DNA from 4 places in the Hydrogenophaga bisanensis genome. Region 1 is predicted to be linked to each of the others. Evidence: predicted binding sites of a transcription regulator. Region 1 holds the regulator's gene; each other region holds the start of a gene.
The links. The regulator LexA, encoded in region 1, represses DNA repair genes until DNA is damaged. The targets are predictions, from matches to a motif close to ACTGTATNNNNATACAGT.

Region 2: recA (recombinase RecA) is a predicted target of LexA. The motif match lies at 2,311-2,328, and genes of this name have one in related genera.
Region 3: ACFQNJ_RS17615 (PA0069 family radical SAM protein) is a predicted target of LexA. The motif match lies at 3,156-3,173, and genes of this name have one in related genera.
Region 4: ACFQNJ_RS01270 (LexA family protein) is a predicted target of LexA. The motif match lies at 2,827-2,844, and genes of this name have one in related genera.

Annotation. Positions count from the first base shown of each region.
Region 1 is NZ_JBHTBX010000010.1:834-5,103, forward strand. Features, by position in the region: partial or broken gene ACFQNJ_RS14380 (type IV pilus assembly protein FimV) at 1-586, shown strand, start outside; gene ACFQNJ_RS14385 (D-2-hydroxyacid dehydrogenase family protein) at 599-1,606, opposite strand; gene ACFQNJ_RS14390 (hypothetical protein) at 1,664-2,044, opposite strand; gene lexA (transcriptional repressor LexA) at 2,167-2,847, opposite strand; gene ACFQNJ_RS14400 (asparaginase) at 2,945-3,877, shown strand; gene ACFQNJ_RS14405 (hypothetical protein) at 3,878-4,270, shown strand, end outside.
Region 2 is NZ_JBHTBX010000007.1:188,129-192,398, reverse strand. Features, by position in the region: gene ACFQNJ_RS12270 (sensor histidine kinase) at 1-931, opposite strand, end outside; gene ACFQNJ_RS12265 (response regulator transcription factor) at 984-1,658, opposite strand; gene ACFQNJ_RS12260 (MarR family winged helix-turn-helix transcriptional regulator) at 1,757-2,236, opposite strand; gene recA (recombinase RecA) at 2,369-3,478, shown strand; gene recX (recombination regulator RecX) at 3,482-3,931, shown strand; gene argC (N-acetyl-gamma-glutamyl-phosphate reductase) at 3,932-4,270, opposite strand, start outside.
Region 3 is NZ_JBHTBX010000016.1:57,349-61,618, forward strand. Features, by position in the region: gene ACFQNJ_RS17595 (M23 family metallopeptidase) at 1-444, opposite strand, end outside; gene ACFQNJ_RS17600 (hypothetical protein) at 495-1,382, opposite strand; partial or broken gene ACFQNJ_RS17605 (DUF1653 domain-containing protein) at 1,536-1,775, shown strand; gene ACFQNJ_RS17610 (oxidoreductase-like domain-containing protein) at 1,890-2,024, shown strand; gene ACFQNJ_RS17615 (PA0069 family radical SAM protein) at 2,055-3,149, opposite strand; gene ACFQNJ_RS17620 (acetyl-CoA hydrolase/transferase family protein) at 3,257-4,270, shown strand, end outside.
Region 4 is NZ_JBHTBX010000001.1:261,823-266,092, forward strand. Features, by position in the region: gene ACFQNJ_RS01250 (hypothetical protein) at 1-196, shown strand, start outside; gene ACFQNJ_RS01255 (hypothetical protein) at 775-1,575, shown strand; gene ACFQNJ_RS01260 (hypothetical protein) at 1,766-2,245, shown strand; gene ACFQNJ_RS01265 (SOS response-associated peptidase family protein) at 2,197-2,559, opposite strand; gene ACFQNJ_RS01270 (LexA family protein) at 2,917-3,321, shown strand; gene ACFQNJ_RS01275 (Y-family DNA polymerase) at 3,362-4,270, shown strand, end outside.

The sequences.
Region 1 (4,270 bases):
ATACGATCAGTTCACCCAGGGTAGCCGTGGTCTGGAGTCCTACGAGACGGCCTTCAGCCGCATCCAGGCACTCTGGCCGCAGCAGAAGGTCCTTGACCTGATCGAACGGTCCATCTTCAGGGACTCACAGGCGACCGACGGGGAGGTCTTCGATCTGGAGGCCTATCGCGAGTTGCTGTTCCTGCACGCCGTGGCCAAGGAGATCGTGCAGGTGCGCAAGGAGGACGACAGCGCAGACGGGGTCGTGAACGACTTTCAGCACACCGCCATGAAGCCCCTGAAGGCTCAGCCATCTGCATTGGTGGAGCCTTCGGCGATGCGGGTCGACGGTGACCGGGTTACAGAGCCCATGAAGTATGCCCCGCCGATATCCAGCAACATCGGTCTTGACGTGGACCTGGATGCGCTTGCGGAGTTGTCCGCTTTCGAAGCGTCGTTGCCCGAGATCACGTCGCCGGTTCAGCCCTCAGCACAGACATCACCATCACAACGCGAGCAGTCGTCCGGTCTGAGCAACATGCTGGACTTTGAATTCCTCGACTTCGTTCCGCCGGCGAATGACCAGCCGGAGCCGCCGAAGAAGTGAGGATGCTTGCGCTCAGCGTCTGACCTGCAGCGCACCGGGGTTGACCACATTGGTGGGTGTGCCCTTGATGAAGTTGACCACGTTGTCGAACGCGGATGAGAACAGAGTTTCGTAGTTGTCCTGTTCCACGTACCCAATGTGCGGCGTGCAGATGCAGTTCTCCAGGCGCAGCAGCGCATGCCCCTGAAGAATCGGTTCCGATTCGAAGACGTCGATGGCCGCCATTCCAGGGCGGCCACGGTTGAGAGCCGTCAGCAAGGCCTCGGGTTCAATCAGTTCTGCGCGAGACGTGTTCACCAGCAGCGATGTCGGCTTCATGCGCGCAAGATCGTCCAGGGTGACGCATCCTGCATTGCGCTCCGAGAGCCGAAGGTGGAGCGACAGCACATCGGATGTCTCGAAGAGGTGCTCGCGGCTGTCCGCCAGTTCGAAGCCGTCGGCCAGCGCGCGAGCGCGCGCATCGTCGCTGCCCCAGACCAGAACGCGCATGCCGAAAGCGCGTCCGTAACCCGCGACCAGCGAGCCGATCCGGCCATAGCTCCAGATGCCAAGGGTACGTCCGTGCGCGACGGCGCCCAGCCCGAAGTTGGGGGGCATGGAGGCCGCCTTCAGTCCCGATTGCTGCCAGGCCCCGTGCTTGAGGCTGGCCACATACTGGGGAATGCGGCGCATGGACGCCATGACCAAAGCCCAGGTCAACTCTGCGGTGGAGACAGGTGAGCTCACACCTTCACAGACCGCAATCCCCCGCTCGGTACAGGCCTGGACATCTATGTGTGCGCCCACCCGCCCGGTTTGAACGATCAACTTCAACCGTGGCAACTTTTCGACGAGTTGGCGGGTCACCAGTGTGCGCTCTCGGATCAGCACCACAATGTCGGCGTCACGAAGGCGAACAGACAACTGCCCGACCCCTTTGACGGTGTTGGTGAAAACCTTCGCAGGGTAGGGCTCCAGCTTGTCGGCACACCGAAGCTTGCGCACCGCGTCCTGATAGTCGTCGAGAATGACAATGTTCATGGGCACTATTGTGCCCGCGTGTGCGCAGACATCCGTCAGGCTGCTCCGTCCGAGAGATCAGGCCGATGCCATCCTTGACTCCATGGCTGCCAGTCGGTCAAGCTCTGCGCAAACATCGCTCATGCGCCCGGAGATGACCAGCCTGGTCTCCTGCCCCCCAAGATCGGCACCCTGCGCGACGCGCACGACACGGACAGGGCGCAAGTTCCGACCGGAAACCGCTTCGGCCGCGCGGGACGCCTTGGCAAAACACACATCGTTGGCAGCCACGGCGGGGATTGGGTGTCCCCCCAGCCAGCCCGCCTTGCGGAACAGTCGCAAAGCTGCATGCTCATTCCCGGGCGGCCTGGGTGTGACATGCACGCCCCGCTGTGGAAGGAAGCTGTCAATGATCTGCAGGGGAGCGCGCCAGCTGCTGGCCTTGAATCGAAATCCCATGTGAAACTCCTGGTCAGGGGTTGTACATAGGCGAGATTGGGCAAAGGCCTGCCACGCAGGGTCTGGCCGCCACAATGGCTGCCAAACGCCCGCCACCTACGAGGCAGGAGGGTCTGAGCTGGTCAGACGAGAAAACTGTTGCGGATCAGGCCAACGGCCAAGCCTTCAATCTCGAACGGCTCTTCGGGACTGACCACAATGTTGCGGAAGTCGGGGTTCTCCGCGATCAGCTCGATGTGATCGGGATGTCTCATGAATCGCTTGACGGTCACATCGTCGCCCAGACGAGCCACCACGATCTGACCGTTGCGCGCGTCACGGGTGGCCTGCACCGCGAGCAGATCACCGTCCATGATCCCGGCATCCCGCATGGACATGCCGCGAACCCGCAGCAGATAGTCGGGTTGTCGGGCGAACAGGCTGCTTTCCACGTGATAGGTCTGGTCGACATGCTCCTGCGCGAGAATCGGCGAGCCGGCCGCCACCCGGCCGATCAGCGGAAGGGCCAACTGGGCCAACCCAGGCAACGCGAGCTGGCGGCTTCGGCCAGCATTGATCGACCGAAGGTCCTCGCTTCTCAAACGGATGCCGCGGGAGGTGCCGCTGACCAGTTCGATGACGCCCTTGCGTGCCAGCGCCTGCAGATGTTCCTCAGCCGCATTGGCCGACTTGAAGCCCAGCTCACTGGCGATTTCAGCGCGTGTGGGCGGTGCACCGGTCCGCGCGATGGCAGACTGGATGAGTTCCAGAATTTGCTGCTGGCGGGCTGTAAGCTTGGGCGAGTAGGACGGCAGTTCTGGCATGTGAACCTCATGGTTAGACTGGTTGCGTATCCAGTAACTGTATTTTTCAACAGTTTTTAGGAAAACACAAGTGCCCCTTCATCACAACCCAGGCAAAGTGGTCATTCTCGGGACTGGCGGCACCATCGCCGGGCGTGCGCAACGGGCGGGCGATAACGTGGGATACACCGCTGGACAGGTTCCCGTGTCCGAGCTCGTGTCGTCGATTCCGTCACTGGCCAATGTGTCTGTCGAGCTCGAACAGGTGGCCCAGGTGGACAGCAAGGACATGGACTTCGCCTTGTGGAAGCGCCTGGCCGACAGGGTGGTCCATCATGTCGGTCGGGATGATGTTCAAGGTGTGGTCATCACCCACGGCACCGACACCATTGAAGAAACCGCCTGGTTCCTCCACCACGTGCTTAATCCGGTAAAACCTGTGGCGCTGACTTGCGCCATGAGGCCCGCCTCGGCACTGGTTCCGGACGGTCCGCAGAATCTCGCGGATGCCGTCTCGGTGGTCCTGGATGGCCGCGTCTCTGGTGTGACTGTGGTCTGTGCCGGCCTGGTTCATGCGCCCGAGCATGTCACCAAGATTCACACCTACCGGACCGATGCATTTGATTCTGGCGAGGCCGGACCCATCGGGGTGGTGGAAGAAGGGCAGTTGCGGGTTTTCTGGTCGCCCAACCCCGGACAGGCTGACGAGGGTCTCTGGCCCGCTGTCCGGTCTGCCGACCAGCTGCCCAGGGTGGAACTGCTGGTCAGTCATGCGGATGCGGATGGTCATGTGGTCAGGGCGATGCTCAACGACACCCTGGCACCCCCTTTGCGCGGCCTGGTGGTGGCCGGGACAGGCAACGGCACCTTGCACGCCAGGCTGGCCGACGCGTTGGACGAAGCCCAGGCCAGGGGAGTGATTGTCTGGCGCGGTACCCGGTGCGTCCGGGGTCGTGTGCTGCCTGGCGGCGCGTCGTCGATGCCCTTGGCATCGCCGTCGGCCCTGAAAGCACGCTTGTCACTGGCGCTGGACATCCTCAAGGCCGCCTGAATGCTCGACGCGCTCGTTATTCATCCCTGGGCCTACCCGATGCTGGAGGTCATTCACCTGCTGGGTGTGTCTTTGCTGCTTGGCAATCTGGCCTTGCTGGAAATGCGGGTCTTCGGGGCAGGCCAGTCGCTGGAGGTGCGTCCGCTGGCCAAACTGTCGCTTTCCCTGGCGCTGGCTGGGTTTGCATTGGCGGGTGGAAGTGGTCTGCTGATGTTTGCCTCTCAGGCTGAGGAACTCCTGACCAACCAGATATTCACAGCGAAAATGCTGCTGCTGGTTCTGGCGGGATGCAATGCGGGCTGGTTTCACGGGAGACAGTCGCTGGATCGCCTGGACGCCTTGGCCAAGCTGCAGCTGGTGGTGTCCGCTTTGCTGTGGTTGCTGATCCTGGGC
Region 2 (4,270 bases), on a different contig from region 1:
TGGTTTCGGCCCGCGCCAGTGCCAGCAGCTGGTTGACCGTGTGGGTGGCGCGGGTGCTTGAACGGGCGATCTGCTGCAGGGACTTGCGCACGTCCTCCGGGTTGCCCTCGCGCTGGGCAATCTCCGCCTGCATGCGCAGGCCCGCCAGGGGCGTCTTGAGCTGGTGCGCCGCGTCGGCCAGAAAGCGCTTCTGGGTGGACAGCGACAGCTTCAGGCGCGTGAGCAGGTCATTGATCGAGGACACCAGCGGCGCCACCTCCTGCGGCACGAAGGTCTCCTCGATCGGGCTGAGGTCGTCGGGCTTGCGCGCCCGGATGCGCTGCTCCAGCACGTTCAGCGGCCGGATGCCGCGCACCAGCGCCATCCAGACCAGCAGCACCGCCAGCGGCAGGATGACGAACTGGGGCACCATCACGCCCTTGATGATCTCTGTCGCCAGGGTGGATCGCTTGCCCTTGGTCTCGGCCACCTGCATCAGCACCAGACGCTGCGGGTCCTTGTTGCGCGAGAGCCAGGCGTAGGCCACGCGAACCTCATCACCACGGACCACGTCATCGCGCAGCTTGACCCGCCCGGGCGCCGGCGACACGCTCTCCTTGGGCAGCGGGAAATCAGGTTCGCCGCTGATGACCTCGCCCCGGGCGTCCACGACCTGGTAGTACACCAGGTCGCTGTCGTCGGCGCGCAGCAGGTCACGGGCCTGGGGTGTCAGGTCGAAGCTGACCTTGTCGTTGCGGGCCACCACGAACTGGGTCAGGGCCTGCAGGTTGAACTCCAGTGCCCGGTCAAACGGTTTGCTGGCAATGCCCTGCGCCACGAACCAGGTCAGCGCCAGGGACAGGGGCCACAGCAGCAGCAGCGGCGTGAGCATCCAGTCCAGGATCTCGCCGAACAGGCTGCGTTGCTCGCGCTGGAACAGGCCAAAGGACATCGGCCCCAGCCGCTCGTCCGTGGGGACGCGCGATTCGCCGGTGGGAGCGCTGTCAGCCGGGGATCTTTTCAAGGCAGTAACCCAGCCCGCGCACGGTGGCGATGCGGATCGGCCCCTTCTCGATCTTCTTGCGCAGGCGGTGGATGTAGACCTCGATGGCGTTGTTGCTCACCTCTTCGCCCCACTCGCACAGGCGTTCCACCAGCTGGTCCTTGCTGACCAGTCGGCCGGCCCGCTGCAGCAGTACCTCCAGCAGTCCCAGTTCGCGAGCCGACAGTTCCACCATCTTGCCGTCGATCGTGGCCACCCGGCCAGCCTGGTCGTAGATCAGCGGACCATGCTTGATGGTGGACGTGGTGCCTCCCATGCCGCGGCGGGTGAGCGCCCGGACACGGGCTTCCAGTTCCTGCAGGCTGAAGGGCTTGGCCATGTAGTCGTCGGCGCCGTAGTCCAGTCCCTTGACCCGTTCTTCCACGCTGTCGGCGGCCGTCAGGATCAGCACCGGCATCGACGACCCGCGCGAGCGCAGGCGCTTGAGCACCTCCAGCCCGTGCATCCGGGGCAAGCCCAGATCCAGGATCAGCAGGTCGAACTCGTTGTTGGTCATCAGGGCCGCGTCGGCCTCGGTGCCGGACGCCACGTGGTCCACGGCGGCACCGGCCGCGCGCAGGCTGCGCAGCAACCCGTCGGCCAGCACCTGGTCGTCTTCGGCAATCAGGATGCGCATGCAAGTCTCCTCTGGGCAATGCGGGCACGCCCGTTATGACGCCCATTTTAGGCCGCGCGCCCGGTCGCGGCGCAGGGCTTACCCGGTGACGCGGCGCATCAGCTGCCATAGGCCTCCAGCCCGAGCGCCACCACGGTCGCGACGTCATCGCCCACCTGGGCGCGGAATTCGCGTTCCGCCCGGGCCACGGCCTGTCGGAAAGCCTCCAGCCACAGCAGGCCATCGGCGGTGAATACCACCTGCCGTGCACGCCCGTCCAGCGGATCGGGCTCGCGCCGCACCAGGCCCCAGGCTTCGCATTGGTTGACCAGATCGCCCATGGCCTGCTTGCTCATGCCGGCGCTTTTCGCCAGTTCCGTCAACCGTGACCCTTTGAGTGACAGGTGACGTGTGATGTGGATGTGGGCCGCCCCGATCTGGTCGCGCGCCGCCAGGTTCGACAGCGCCAGCGGCACTTGGGCATCGTGCGCCATCAGGTGCAGCACGCGCTCGTCGAAGCGGCGCAGCGCCTCGCCCATCAGGCGGCCCAGGTGGGTGCTGCGCCAACGGTCGTCCAGTGGAAGTTCGGCGGGGTCCATTTGGTCAGGAAAACTGACCATATTTTAGCTTGATTGGCATCTATTGCCAGATAAACTCCTGTTCAAGCATCCAGCCTGTACACAAAAACACTGGATGAAGCGAACACACACTTTCACCCACAGGAGCACCGAATGGACACCGCCGTCAAGAACCCCGCCATCGCCAGCGAAAAAGCCAAGGCCCTGCAGGCGGCCCTGGCCCAGATCGAAAAGCAGTTCGGCAAGGGCACCATCATGCGCCTGGGCGAGGGTGAGGCCATCGAGGACATCCAGGTGGTGTCCACCGGCTCGCTGGGCCTGGACATTGCCTTGGGCGTCGGCGGCCTGCCGCGCGGCCGTGTCATCGAAATCTACGGCCCGGAATCGTCCGGCAAGACCACGCTGACCCTGCAGGTGATTGCCGAGATGCAGAAGCTGGGCGGCACCTGCGCCTTTGTCGACGCCGAACACGCGCTGGACATCCAGTACGCCCAGAAGCTGGGGGTGCACGTGCCCGACCTGCTGATCAGCCAGCCCGACACCGGTGAACAGGCCTTGGAAATCGTCGATTCCCTGGTGCGCTCCGGAGCTGTCGATCTGGTCATCGTCGACTCGGTGGCCGCGCTGACCCCCAAGGCCGAAATCGAGGGCGAGATGGGTGACTCCCTGCCCGGCCTGCAGGCCCGCCTGATGAGCCAGGCCCTGCGCAAGCTCACCGCCACCATCAAGAAGACCAACTGCACCGTCATCTTCATCAACCAGATCCGCATGAAGATCGGTGTGATGTTCGGCAGTCCGGAAACCACCACCGGCGGCAATGCGCTCAAGTTCTATGCGTCGGTGCGCCTGGATATCCGCCGCACCGGCACCATCAAGAAGGGCGAAGACGCGATCGGCAACGAAACCAAGGTCAAGGTGGTCAAGAACAAGGTTTCGCCGCCGTTCAAGACGGCCGAGTTCGACATCCTGTTCGGCGAAGGCATCAGCCGCGAGGGCGAAATCCTCGACCTGGGTGTGCTGCACAAAGTGATCGAGAAGTCCGGTGCCTGGTACGCGTACAGCGGCGAGAAGATCGGCCAGGGCCGCGACAACGCCCGCGAATTCCTCAAGGAGAACCCGGATCTGCGTGTCGAGATCGAGAACAAGGTGCGGGAGGCCCTGGGTGTGCCCCTGCTGCCGGTCGATGGTGCCGACGAAGCCCAGGCGCCTGCCAAGGGCCGCAAGGGCAAGGCCGCCGCAGCCGAGGCGGACGCCGCCGAGTAAGCGGTGGGCTTCCAGAAGCTCTCGCTCAAGGGCCGCGCGCTCAAGCTGCTCGCGGCTCGCGAACACTCAAGGTCCGAGCTCGAGAAGAAGCTGGCCTCTCATGAAGAGGTGCCCGGCGAACTGGCCCAGGCGCTCGACGAGCTCCAGGCCAAGGGCTTCATCAGCGAACAGCGGGTGGTCGAGTCGGTGTTGCACCGGCGGGCTGCCCGCCTGGGGGCGGGTCGCGTCAAACAGGAGTTGCAGGCCAAGGGCATCAGCGCCGAGGTCATGGCCGATGCCATCGACGCGCTGCGCAGCACCGAGATGGAACGCGCCCGCGAAGTCTGGCGCAAGAAATTCGGCGAACCCGCCGCCGATGCTGCTGGGCGAGCCAAGCAGATGCGCTTTCTCGCCGCGCGCGGCTTCGGCGCCGACGCGATCCGCCGCGTGGTCAGCGGCGCCGATGACGACTGATCAGAGGCCCAGCATCAGCTGCAGGTTCTGCACCGCCGCGCCGCTGGCGCCCTTGCCCAGGTTGTCCAGGCGCGCGATCAGCACCGCATGCCGGTGCGTCTCGTTGGCGAAGACGCGCAACTCCAATTTGTTCGTGTCGTTCAGGGCCGTCGCATCCAGCTTGCCATCGGCAGTGGCCGGCTGAACGCTCACCCAGCCGCCGGCCGCGATGCTTGGCGCGTAGTGGGCCGCCAGGGCGTCGTGCAGATCGGCCGCCTTGGGCTGGCTGGGCAGGTCGTCCAGGTGCAAGGGCAGTTGCACCAGCATGCCCTGGCGGAAGTTGCCCACCGCCGGAATGAA
Region 3 (4,270 bases), on a different contig from region 1:
GATGTTGCGGGCCGTGTGATCGCGGGTGAAGCCATGGCCGGCCAGGGCCGACTGGATCGAGCCGTAGCCGGCAGCACCCTGCTGGTGGGCAAAGTACATGTCCAGGCCCGTGGGCTCGGGTGCCCCCGACAGGAAAGGCAGGCCCGATCGGGCTTGCGCGTTGTACAGTGCCTGGCGGTTGTCGAGGTACAGACGGGCCGCCGCGTCGGTGTTGGCCGCCGTATCAAACTCACGACCGGCGATGCCGTAGTGCTCGGCCGTCGCAGGCATGAACTGAAACAATCCCTTGGCACCAGAGGACCGGTTGTGTGCCAGTTCGTCAAAACGACCACCCGTCTCGATGTGTGAGGCGCGCAGGAAATCGTCCACGGGTATGCCGTGCCTGGCCGCTGCATCCGCGACCACCTGCACCACTTCGTCTTTCTTCAGATTCTTCGGGGCCATCTGGCCATCCCCCTGATGTGTGTTGTGGCTGAGAATGCTCAGTCACAGGGTCACGGTTGCCCGGTGCGATAAGCCACAGTGCGAGGGTCAAAGCGGATCACCGCGCGGTCATCGACTTTGATCAGCTTGCGCTGGCGGGCGTCATAGCGGGTGCCTGTCTTCACCAGCACCAGGTCTGGCCAGGCGCCCTTGCCCTGCCCCGTCACCACGGACAACCGGCCCCGCCAATCGAAACACAAGGCCTGTTTGCCCTGGGTCCCAGCGTCGCGGCAGTCGCCGTCGTTGTTCTCCCCCGAGGCCATGCGTCCGAGGTATTGCATTGACCCTTTGCCCAGGTCCACGCCGATCAGTTCCAGCCCTTCGATGCCGTGGCCACCGGGCAGGGTGTCGTAGGTGCCGACGGCCCAGATCAGCCGGTCATCGGCCACCTTCAGCCAGGCGTCTCGGCTGGCATCCACCCGCCGGGGGGCAGTCTCGCTGGCACCGAACTCGCCAAAGGCGGTCTGCTTGAACTTCAGCAGCCAGTCACCCTGCTCGCCCGGCACGTAAACGGCGCCGGACAACTGCACCTTGTCCTGGGGCTTGGGATACTCCTGCTGCGGCCCCGGCGTGGCTTGCGCCAGCACCAGCACGGCTGGAATGCCCAACGCCGCAGGCACACGCCCGCTCGCCCAGTGACCGGCCACCACGTCGCCGGGCAGGCGCTGACTGTCGACGGTCCGGAAGTCGGCACCGAACAGGTCCTTGAGGGCACGGGCGGGCGACGGCTCTGCCGCAGGCGGCGCCACCGGTGCACCGGGCGAGGCGGCTGCCGGTGCTGTCGCCAGTGTCAGAGGATCGAGCACAGGACCCTGCTGCCTGGGGGCGGCCGATGGCGTTTGGCCGCAAGCGGCCATCAACGTGGTGCACGACAGCACCACGATCCATTTCGTTGACATTGATTGACTCCCTGATTTGATGGCCGAATCGATCGACGACCGGCCTTCAAATCATACTATCGTACTAATATGAAGGCCGGTCTTGGGCCACCCTGTGTGCAAGCAAATGTTCAAAAAGCTGACTCGGCCGGCATCAGGGACAATCTCGGCGCCATGACTGCCGAAGCTGCTCCCACCGACGATGACCTGCCGCCACTGGAACCCACGCCCCCTGGCCTGTACCGCCACTACAAGGGCGGCTGGTATGAGGTGATCGACACGGTGAGATGCAGCGAAACCTTGCAGGGCATGACGCTCTATCGCGCGCTGTATGGGGGCTTCGGACTGTGGGTGCGACCTGCGGCCATGTTCCGGGAAACGGGGGTGTTCGAGGGCAAGGAGCAACCCAGATTCACCCTGCACGATCCGGGCCTGATTCGACTGTCTGACCTGCCCACCGCACATGCGCTGATCACCCACCTGAGAGGACGTGCGCTGCGTGAACGCCATCTGGACCTGGACCAGACCCTGCGACGGCCGCCGCCCGAGCCGACCACCTGCTGCGGCCGTGGCTGCAACGGCTGTGTCTGGGAGGGCTACTACGAGGCCTTGCATCACTGGCGCACCGATGCTCTGCAATTGCTGGAGTGTCACGGGGCCTGATTCGGCCCGGATAGACCCGACACCGGATCGCTAGAACAGCGATTGCTGTGCGTCGAGGGCGGCGGGACGAAACCGGCTGCTGTCCAGCGGCACACGTTCCCGGTTGAGTCCCAGCCGGTGGCAGGTCTTGTCAAAGCGCTGGCGCAGCAGTTCGGACCAGACACCCTGCCCCTTCATGCGGGTGGCAAAGTCGGCGCGGTAATCGCGCCCCCCATGCAGGTCCTGCACGCGGGCCATCACACGTTCGGCGCGCTGCGGGTAATGCTGTGCCAGCCACTGCCGGAAGATCGGGGCCAGTTCCCAGGGCAGGCGCAGCACCTGGTAGAAGGCACGGGTGGCACCTGCCTGCGCTGCTGCGTCCAGCACCCGCTCCATGTCTTCGTTGATGAAGGGAATCTGCGGTGACACGCTCACCCCCACGGGCACACCGGCTTCGGCCAGTGCGCGGATGGTGCGCAGCCGCCGGTGCGGTGCAGCCGCCCTCGGCTCCAGGATGCGGGCCAGACGGGCATCCAGCGTGGTGATGGTCACATACACCGCGGCCAGGCCTTGCTGCCCCATGGGCGCGAGCAAATCAAGATCGCGCTCGATCCCGCTGCCTTTGGTGACCATCGCCAGCGGATGCTGCGCCGTCTGCAAGACTTCCAGCACGGCACGGGTCAGGCGCAGGTCGCGCTCGACCGGCTGATAGGCATCGGTGACGGTACCGATGGCCAGGAGGTCCGGCACATGGGATGGCCGCTGCAACTCGCGGCGCAGCACCTCGGCGATGTTGCGCTTGGCAATGATCTTGGTCTCGAAATCCAGCCCCGGCGACAGGTTGAGGTAGCTGTGGCTCGGACGGGCATAGCAATACGCGCAACCATGCTCGCAGCCACGGTAGGGATTCAGACCCAGCGCGAAGCCAATGTCGGGCGAATCGTTGCGGGTGATGGCACTGCGCGCGTCCTCCCAGATGACCTGGGTGGTGGGTTGGCCAGCGTCTGCCTGACCAGCGGCCGTCAGTGTCAGACCGTCCCAGCCGTCGTCAAAGGCCTCGCGGTCCTCAGCCCGAAAGCGGTGAGGGGCCTGCCAGGCCATTCCGCGACCTTTGACACGGGGAAGCGGGATATGCTGCTCGATCATTCAAAAACTGTACATAAAAACAGTCTTTTTGACCAGTGCCTGACATCGATTACTGCGAAAATAAGGGTAAACCCTAATTTTCTGAAATTGCATAGCAAGGACTTCTGATGTTGAGCCCTGTTTCGCGCATCCTGCACCCTGGTCTGCGCTCCAGGCTGATGTCCGCCGACGACGCAGCCCGCCTCATCCACCACGGCGATCACGTCGGCATGAGCGGTTTCACGGGGGCCGGCTACCCGAAGCTGGTGCCTCAGGCCCTGGCCCGCCACATCCAGCAGCAGCACGATGCAGGAAAAGAGTTCCGCATCGGCCTGTGGACCGGCGCCTCGACCGCGCCCGAACTGGACGGGGCGCTGGCCAAGGTGGGCGGCATGGACATGCGCCTGCCCTACCAGTCCGACCCGACCTGCCGCGCGCGCATCAACGCCGGCGAGATGGCCTACACCGACATTCATCTCTCGCACGTGGCGCAGTACGTGTGGTTCGGATTTCTGGGCAAGCTGAACGTCGCGGTCATCGAAGTGGCCGGCATCCTGGAGGACGGGCGGCTGATCCCGGCCACATCGGTGGGCAACAACAAGACCTGGCTGGACCAGGCCGACAAGGTGATCCTGGAAGTCAACCACGGCCACCCGCTGGCGCTGGAAGGCATGCACGACATCTACTACGGCACCGAGCGCCCGCCCTACCGCAAGCCGATCCCGATGACGCACGCGGGCGAGCGCATCGGTACACCCTACCTGCACTGCGATCCGACCAAGGTGATCGCGGTGGTCGAGACGAACCTACCGGACCGCGACACCAAGTTCAGCGCGCCCGACGATGCTTCGCGCCGCATTGCCAGCCACCTGATGGACTTCTTCCAGCAGGAAGTGAAGCTGGGCCGCCTGCCAGCCGAGTTGCTGCCACTGCAGTCGGGCGTGGGCAACATCGCCAACGCCGTGCTAGAAAGCCTCAACGACGGCCCATTCACCGGTCTGCAGGGTTACACCGAGGTGCTGCAGGACGGCATGCTGGCGCTGCTGAAGTCCGGCAAGATGCGCATGGCCTCGTCCACCGCCATTTCGCTGTCCAGCGAGGTGATGAAGGAGTTCAACGATCACCTGGACTTCTACCGTGAG
Region 4 (4,270 bases), on a different contig from region 1:
GTTTGTCATCGGGGACCGCGGATTGGAACGCTATTCCCCTGCGATTGGCATCAATAGTCCTTCTTTTGCCCAAGATAAGCTGGAGCACATACTCTTCCTATGCTGGCAAAGCGGCCTGCTGGAAGAACGCCAAGAAGGCAAAGAGCACTGGTACCGGTTGAGTGGCGCGGGGCGCGCAAGGGTAAAGGAACTATGAGTCGCCCTGGGATACTAGACGTTCATGAGTCTCATGCGCTGCGCAGCCACTTTCACCGGTCCTGAATAACCGCAACGTGTCGGGAATACCTGTTCGCAACCGCGCGCAGCAGACCTTCAGATGCCACTGCGATGCAGCGCACACATCAGCGTCAGCTGTTCATTTCAAACCGGCGAACGAGCCCACTAGGGTTAGGAGCCCCGAACGACAACTTCGGGAAATCAACCGCGAACTGACGGTATGACCGTGATGGGCAGCATTCGCTGCACTCCTGCCTGTCGTAGTGGCTATGTCGGTTCAAGGCTCGAAGCAGCCGGTCGATTCCTGCACAAGATCATGAATGACATCTTAAGCGCTTGGACCGCCCGCTCAGAGCAAGTTCAAATCTTTTGAATGGCCCGCATGCAACATAGATGTCCTACCCGTGCCCATCGTGGGCAAAGAGGTCGGGTGCTACCCTTTACCAGCTGATGTTTACATTATATGGTGCAGGTGCACCCACGATTTTTCATTCATGACCCAAATCTAGAAAGTATTGAAATTTACTTATGCGAAATATTGAATGCTCTACGATTTATTTGCATGACACCAACGAGCTGTCAACATCCGATGAATATGTGACACAGAAGATTCAAGTGATAAAGGCGCTACGACACTTTGAGTTCAAGGTGTTTGGTGCAAGCAAAGAAACCACATCCTACTTTACTCGGCGACAACTAAAGAGCTCTGCCTGCGATACTGAGATTTTATCGATCGAGGCAAAACAGTTTATCTTTGGGATCCCCTCAGCAGACAGACTTGATTCGGAAAATCTGATCAATTTCTTTCGTAGAGAAGGTGTTGAGATCGTGCCGGTATACTGGGGAACGCAGGAACACAAATTTTCAGACATCATGAGCATTCGCATGAATGAAGGCGGAAATCATTTTCTTCTTCTGAACATGAATGCATTAGCCACGAATTATGACTATATGCTGGCTTTAGGATTTGGGCACTACATCGCGATAGAATGCATGCAACCAAGCGAACTTGACGAATTTTCAGAGGATCTAGCCAGATATCTATTAACCGCCTACAATGCACCATCGCAGGGTTCAGAAATTTCCAATGGAAATGAACAAGCCAATGGAAATCTATCGCAAAGCTTAGTGGAGATGTTGTGCGGAATGAAAACCCCAGATGCAAACACCATCAAGAACATGGCTCGCATGCATTTTGGCACCCGATTTTTCGATGCAATTAGCTCAATCCAGTGGCATAGCGAGCCATCGCCAAACAACACGGCATCTACAATGGCGAACAAGATTGCTTCTGCGCTTTGTATGGATGCGGCAGATGCAATGCTTTACTCAGTTGAGCCCGGTTTCACAATTATTTAGCGGATCGCGAGCCGCCATGATCCCAAGTCAAATTCCGGATGAGGCATCTTGGAGGGCTGCAATAGAGCGCCCAATCTTCAAGTTAATACGGGGTACCAGAGAACAAGTGGGTGATGGTTAAGTAATCTGGGGTGATAAAATTTATCGCTTGACTGAGTCGAAATCCAAGATTGTTCTGATGAGTAATATCATGACAACTGACACTGATCCAAGAAACTTCATTAAAGCCTTATCCTTGCCCGTCGTTCGGCCCTTCATCTCGTGGGAGAAGGTGATTAAATCCGAGCAATTTTTAAGCTCGATTCAATATTATGACGATCACTTTGATCGCCACCGCGATACAGGCCCTTTCGAGAGGTTATTGGCCCTGCTTGATGATACAAAGTACAGGGATTTGCTTGCAAACTATTTGCGAGTGCGTCACAGCGTGCAAGTGTCAAGAGAAAACGGAAAAGTCAAGGTGTCCGTTTTAAAATCAGCTTCAGTGGTTGCAAATACGCACAAGGAAATGACTTTTGCCAAGTTTTCGTCCGACTCAAAACCTGCTTATAAAGACAGGGTATCAAAGATACGAAATTCCGAAAAAAATAATTTTAAAAAGAACTACGTCGATGCTTTGGATCATCCTGCGAGACTTCCAGGCAGTTTCGGGCATGGACGGCGCAAATAATTCTTTACCTGAGTGCCTTGCGCCTTGTGCCGTGTGATCCAAGCTTGGCACTGATTATCGAAAAATCCGACCTTCAAAACGCAGACCCCTCGCAAAAGGGCAATACTGCTATTGCATGCCCTGATTTTCCTGGTATTATGAATTTCAAGTGACAATTGCTTTTTTGAAGGCGGATTCATAGATGGCTTGGGTCGGGATGATGCGTGCTGCGCCCTCTTCCAAGCTTCCCGAAAACTCGGTTTAGTGGCCACCGTCTCGCTTCGGGCGTTGTAGGTACTGCGGCAGATCTTCAGGTCGGTCGCCCAGTGGGGCACCAGGCCAAACAGGCCAGTAACGCTTCCCGATCAGGCACTGCGTCATCCCCCGAGTCTTTTTCCCCTGGGGCGGCGGATCAGCAGGCCGGGGTATCCCGGCCAGAGATCGGTTTTGCCTAAGTCGGCCGGTGGCACCACCTGGAACACCTTTCGCAAGACCTAGGAGTCCCTCACGCCTTCGTAGTGACTGCACATGGTTCCATCCTATGCGCGGATGCACGCCGGTTTTTTGTAAGGCGATCCCCAAGGGATGGGCTTGGCTTCTATACTGTTATTATGTCCAGTATTGTAGAAGCTCCCCCGTTGTCACCCCTGTTCCCTGGTGCGGCGTCAGAAAGCTGCAGCCCACCGAGGCCCTTGGCCGAATGCGTCCTTCCCGCCTTCCAACTTGAGTCCCGGATTCGGGCAGGTTTTCCGTCGCCGGCCGAGGATTTCCAGGCCAAACGCATCGACGTGCTCGAACACCTGATCAAGCACCCTCAGGCCACCTACAGCATGACGGTGCGGGGTGAGTCCATGCGTGAGGCGGGCATCTTCGATGGGGATGTGCTGCTGGTGGACCGGGCGATCAAGCCCAGCCACGGCCAAATTGTGGTGGCGGTGGTCGATGGGGACTTCACCTGCAAGCAGCTCTGGCAACGCGGGGGGCGGCTCAAGCTCAAGGCGGCCAACCCGACCTTCGCCGACATCGTGCCCACCGAAGGCCAGACGGTCGAGGTGTGGGGCGTGGTGATCGCGGCGATCAAACAGTTCAAGCGCTGAAGCTGGCGAACCTGGTTGCGTGTGCTGCATGGATTCCCCGCTGTATGCCTTGGTTGATGGCAACAATTTCTACGTCTCTTGCGAGCGTGTGTTCCGCCCCAGCCTGAACGGCAAACCGGTGGTGGTGCTCTCCAACAACGACGGTTGTGCGATTGCCCGCTCCAACGAGGCCAAGGCGCTGGGCATTGCCATGGGGGCGCCCTGGTTCAAGATCCGGCATCTGGCGGAATCCCAGGGGCTGGTCGCACTCTCGGCGAACTTCCCGCTGTACGGAGACCTGAGCGACCGCATGATGAGCCTGGTGGCCGGGCTCGGTCACCGGCAGGAGATCTATTCCATCGACGAGTCGTTTGTGGATCTCTCGGGCATCCGGGGTGATCTGGTCCAACGCAGCCGGGTGATCCGCGAGCGGGTGTTGCAGTGGGTGGGCATCCCCTGTTGCATCGGCATCGGGCCGACCAAGACCCTGGCCAAGCTGGCCAACCACATCGCCAAGACGGCCGAACGCAAACCCGGCAGTTACCCCGCCGAACTGGCACAAATCTGCAACCTGGCTGCACTGGAGCCAACAGCACGGGATGCGGTGCTGGCGGCCACACCGGTCGAGGAAGTCTGGGGCGTGGGCCGTCGCATTGCGGCGCAGCTAAAAGAGGGTGGCATCCTCACGGTGCTTGATCTCGCCCGCATGGACCTGGCCACGATACGCCAGCGCTGGTCGGTGGTGCTGGAGCGCACGGTGCGTGAGCTGCAGGGCCAGTCCTGTGTGGATCTGCAAGACGCGGCACCAGACAAACAGGAAATCGCTTGCACCCGGTCGTTTGGTCGCCCGGTGACTGCACTGAAAGACCTCAGCGAAGCCGTCAGCGAGTTCGCCAGCCGGGCGGCCGAGAAGTTGCGGCGCCAAGAAGGTCTCGCCAACCAGGTGCTGACCTTTGTGCGGACCAGTCCG